One region of the Zhongshania aliphaticivorans genome, then DNA from elsewhere that is predicted to be linked to it. Evidence: predicted binding sites of a transcription regulator. Region 1 holds the regulator's gene; the other holds the start of a gene.
The links. The regulator sigma-54, encoded in region 1, starts transcription at its own class of promoters, with help from an activator protein. The targets are predictions, from matches to a motif close to TGGCACANNNNTTGCNNT.
Positions count from the first base shown of each region.

Region 2: the regulator sigma-54 is predicted to act here: its motif matches at 1,193-1,210, upstream of AZF00_RS11665 (flagellar basal body-associated FliL family protein).

Region 1 is NZ_CP014544.1:3,326,924-3,329,394, reverse strand. Features, by position in the region: gene AZF00_RS14755 (PTS sugar transporter subunit IIA) at 1-55, opposite strand, end outside; gene hpf (ribosome hibernation-promoting factor, HPF/YfiA family) at 89-376, opposite strand; gene AZF00_RS14745 (RNA polymerase factor sigma-54) at 458-1,954, opposite strand; gene lptB (LPS export ABC transporter ATP-binding protein) at 2,097-2,471, opposite strand, start outside.
Region 2 is NZ_CP014544.1:2,624,997-2,627,467, reverse strand. Features, by position in the region: gene AZF00_RS11675 (hypothetical protein) at 211-546, opposite strand; gene AZF00_RS11670 (peptidylprolyl isomerase) at 739-1,017, opposite strand; gene AZF00_RS11665 (flagellar basal body-associated FliL family protein) at 1,263-1,727, shown strand; gene AZF00_RS11660 (flagellar motor switch protein FliM) at 1,738-2,471, shown strand, end outside.

The DNA.
Region 1 (2,471 bases):
TAATGGACGCACCGCTGTGGGTGCGTCCTAAGGTGAGAATGGAATTGAGTATCATGGTTTCTTGCAACAGTGGTTTAGGTCAAGGGCCTTAGCGGCCGAGAGTTTTTTCTTTGTGTTTAATTAATTGTCGATCGAGTTTGTCGGTCAGGCTGTCGATCGCCGCGTACATATCCTCCGATTCGCAGGTGGCAAATAGGTCGGCGCCGGCGACGTGCACGGTGGCCTCGGCCTTTTGGATCAGCTTTTCTACTGACAGGGTGACGTCGGTATTAGTGATGTTGTCAAAGTGTCGTTGAAGTTTGCCGAGCTTGGTATTGACGTAATCGCGAAGAGACGGGGTAACATCAACGTGGTGACCACTAACAGTAATCTGCATATTTTGCTCCTTCATCGCTGAAAATAACTAGCGCCTCACGGCGCGTGTATGACGACAATGACCGTAACAGGGGCACTGCCACTATACCAGTCGTTTCCGCTCGTTTGAGGGCGGAATAACCAGTGATTCTCGATATTTTGCAATGGTGCGGCGGGCAACCTGAATGCCTTGATCGCCGAGTAAGTCGGTAATTTTACTGTCGCTTAGCGGTTTACGGGGGTTTTCTGCCGCCACCAGCTTTTTAATTAACGCGCGAATAGCGGTCGATGAACACTCACCGCCGGTGTCGGTTGATACATGACTGGAAAAGAAGAATTTAAGCTCAAAAATGCCTCTTGGGGTGTGCATGTATTTTTGGGTCGTTACCCGTGAAATCGTGGATTCGTGCATGCCAACCGCTTCGGCAATATCGTGTAAAACCAGGGGTTTCATGGCTTCTTCGCCGTATTCTAAAAAGCCGCGTTGGTATTCAACAATTTTGGTTGCGACTTTCATTAGAGTTTCATTGCGGCTGAGTAGGCTTTTGATAAACCAGCGCGCTTCTTGCAGATTGTCGCGGATATAGTCGTTATCACTGCTATTGCTGCTCTTTCTGGCCAGTGCCGCGTAGTGTGCGTTAATTTGAATTTTGGGTGCAATATCAGGGTTCAGCTCCACCAGCCAGCGATCGTCCTTTTTGCTTACAAACACATCGGGGACGACATATTCAGTTTCGTCGGCGCCAATGCTGTCACCCGGTGTGGGGTTGAGCGATTGCACCAGTTTTATGATGTCGCGAAGCTGATCTTCTTTTAAGCGGCAGCGACGCATTATCTGGTTATAGTCGCGATTGCCCAATTGCGCCATATATTGGCTCACGACAAGACGGGCTTCTTCAACTAAATAGGTGTCGGCGGGTAATTGCTTGAGCTGAATCAATAAACACTCTTGCAGGTCGCGGGCGGCTACGCCCGGTGGATCAAATTGCTGAATAAGATGTAAAACCGCATTGAACTCTTCGATTTCGATTTCGTCACTGGCAAAGCCTTCGACAAGTTCTTCTGCGCTGACCGTTAACCTGCCATTGTCATCGATGGCGTCGATGATGGCGTCGGCAATTAAACGGTCAATATCAGATAGGCGGCTGAGGTTTAGCTGCCAGCGTAAATGGTCTTGCAGGGAGTCGGCGCTGGAATTGCGATAGTCGTTGCTGTAGTCGTTGTCTTCCGCTGCCGAACCGCTGCCGGAGCCGCTGCTACTGCCGCTGGTTTGGTAAACGTCGTCCCACTGGCTGTCTACCGGCAGGTCGTCAGGGATGTCGCTGCGTTCGGCCCATTCAGTGTCTGCTTCGGGCTGCGGGGCTTCGGTCTCTTGGTCGCTGCTTTTCTCTGCTTTTTTGGGTTCGGCGGATGTGGGTTCGGTATTGACTTCAAAATCGTCGCTGTCATCACTGATTTCAAGCAGTGGATTGGAGTCCAATGCTGATTGTATTTCTTGTTGGAGGTCGAGGGTAGAGAGTTGTAATAAGCGAATCGCTTGTTGCAGCTGAGGTGTCATGGTCAGGCTTTGACCGACTTTGAGCTGTAGCGATTGTTTCATAGGCAGCGGCTTCTACAACGGGGTGATGGCAACACGAGTAATAGGTTTTACTCTACCGGCAACAATTATGCCTCACTCTCAGTGTAGTCGGGACAATCATCTCCTGCAATACCTGTGCCGACTCATTTACTCATTGCATAACTTATAAAGTAAATTTATCGCCCAAGTAAATGTCACGGACAATCTGATTACTTAATACGGTGTTGGCGTCCCCTTCGGCAACGATACGGCCTTCGCCAACGATATAGGCTTTGTCGCAAATATCGAGGGTTTCTCTGACGTTGTGGTCAGTGATGAGTACCCCAATGCCCCGCGCTTGCAAGTGCTTTACAATATTTTGAATGTCGTTCACCGAGATCGGGTCTACCCCTGCAAAGGGCTCGTCAAGGAGTATGAAGCTTGGCTCGGTGGCCAACGCACGGGCAATTTCAACTCGGCGACGTTCACCGCCGGACAGCGCCATACCCATGGATTTGCGAATATGGGTAATGTGAAACTCTTGAAGCAGAGCCTCTAA
Region 2 (2,471 bases), 700 kb from region 1:
TAGTTATTGGAGAGAGGTTGATATTGCCGGTAAGGTTGTTGATATCTTTGTTAAGAAGGGCGACCGCGTAACACCGGGCGAGGTGCTTATTGAGATAGCCGCAGAATAAGCACCGCAATTCCTTAACACAGCTAAAATAGTTTAAGCCCCCGTATATTTGCGCCTTTTGGTAAAAGATACGGGGGCTTTTACTATTCAAAAACGTAGTTTTTACGCTTCCTTATCTAGCTTCCAAGTGCAGGCAGAGGCATGGCTGTAGGTTTCTTTTGAAACAGCCTCGTCTTGTGCCGAGGCTAGTTGCAGGCGAGTATTCTCTGCGGAGCGGAACACACCTACCGTGAAACAGACGCCACCCAATACTAGCAGGTGGCCTAGCCATACATAATGAAAATAGAATATAGACAGGAAACTCAGAGAAAACACCATGCTCCACATCCACGCGAGAACCTGCATAGTGTAGTGCTGTGACGCGAGATCGAGATGGCGAAGGGGATTCTTACTGCTATCCATCACCAGTTCGTAGCTTTCAACAATGAAATTTTTCATACCAGCAGCCTCAGGTTTTTTAAGATACATGAAAGCTTACGAAAATCGTTAGGTTTTAGATCAGTGAACCGGTGCTGAATCTTGGCTTACGGAAATGATTTTGAATTATATACAGGGTGGGGCGTCTACGTTTGTTTACCCCGTTGGCACACAGCCTTCGGGGCATTTTAATTACTACTGGCTCAATACGGCTTAGTTGCGGTAAATAGTCTGAATTAAGTGGTAACCAAACTGGGTTTTAACGGGGCCGTGTACTTCTAAAATGGCTTCTTTAAAAACTACGTCGTCAAAGGGTTTTACCATTTGACCGGGGCGAAATTCGCCAAGGTCGCCACCCTGTTTGCCAGACGGGCAATCGGAATGCTTTTTCGCTAATTCACCAAAATCGCCGCCCTTAGCAATTTTAGCTTTAATATCTTTCGCTTCTTGTTCGGTTTTAACCAGTATGTGGCGTGCTGAAGCAACGGTCATTAAACGATCTCCTTAATATGTTTGATGAATTATAGCAGCAACCAAGAGCCTAGTTGTTGGAGAGAGGTTGATATTGTTGTTTAAATTTTGGTTGTTTTAAGCCGGCGGGCGCCAAAGTTTTGTCGTAAGGATTTGTATCTATATTAAGCGTTTGATTTTTAAGTATAATTTTCATTGGCATGGGGCTTGCTATAACCCGTTTAGCAGCTATGTTTTCTCTGTATGCAGATTGTGGATCATAATGTATGAAATCAAAGATTATTTTAATTGTGGGTGTGCTCGTTTTGCTGCTGGCAGCGGTCGGCGGAACGTGGTGGTTTATGAAGAGCACTGCGCCGCCGATGCCCGCAGCTGACGGTGAAGCTGCGGTAGTTGCTGCTCCAGCGCTGAAAGCGCCGGAGTATTACAGCCTATCGCCGTCCTTTGTTGTGAATTTGCAGAATGAGCGCAGCATGCGCTTTCTGATGATTGAAATTGAATTAATGTCGCGTCGAGATGATACTTTTAGTCGGGTAGAGCAATATGAACCGCGAATTCGTAATGATTTGCTTTTGTTTCTTAGCAAGTTAGATCGCGAGGCAATTGCCACCGTAGAGCAGCGTCAGAAAATTCAAGAAGAAGCGATGGCGGTGATTAACGACGTTTTAACGACCGAGTCTGGTAAAGGCGGCGTCGACGCTGTGTATTTTACCAAGTTCGTCGTGCAATGAGGTTGCCAATGTGAGTGACGTACTCGATCCGGAAGAACTCGAGGCGCTTATGGCTGGGGAGGAAGACAATGGCCCAGGTAAGGGCAAGTATAATCTCGCTCGTCAAGATTACGCCGTGCAACGCCTTATTCCGGCGTTGTCGCTGATTCAGTCGCAGTTTGCCAATGCGACCAAAGATCGAATGCAGGAGTTTGTCGCGGCGGTGAGTTCGGTTCAGACCGATAAAATCACCGTGATGAAGTTTGACGAAATGGTGAACACCTTATCTGCGCCTTGCAGTTTATCTGTGGTGCAGGGCCTGCCAATGAGTGCCAGCTTGTTTTTGGCTTTTGAATCTGAGTTGGTATTTCAGTTGGTTGATCGCTACTTTGGTGGTTCTGGCGCAAGTCAGCAGGGTGACCGCGAAACCTTGTCGGTATCTGAATTCAGTTTCATGGAAATGCTTAACACCGCTTTGCTCCCGGATATTGCCAGTGCCTGGAAGTCGGTAATAAAAACTGATCCGACAATTGCCGCGCAATACAACGACCCGCGCATGCTCGACACCATTAGCGAAGCAGATTCCTTAGTTGCCACCCGATTTACAATTAATATCGGTGATTTTGTTGGCGGCCTGTGGTCGATTGTGCCATGGAGTGCAATTGATGCAGTGCGCGACAGCCTAGGTGATCCCGCGCAAAGTAAGCGCAAACCTTCTAGCGATGATTGGCGAGATCGTTTGCTGGAAGGTTTGGAGTCGGCCCC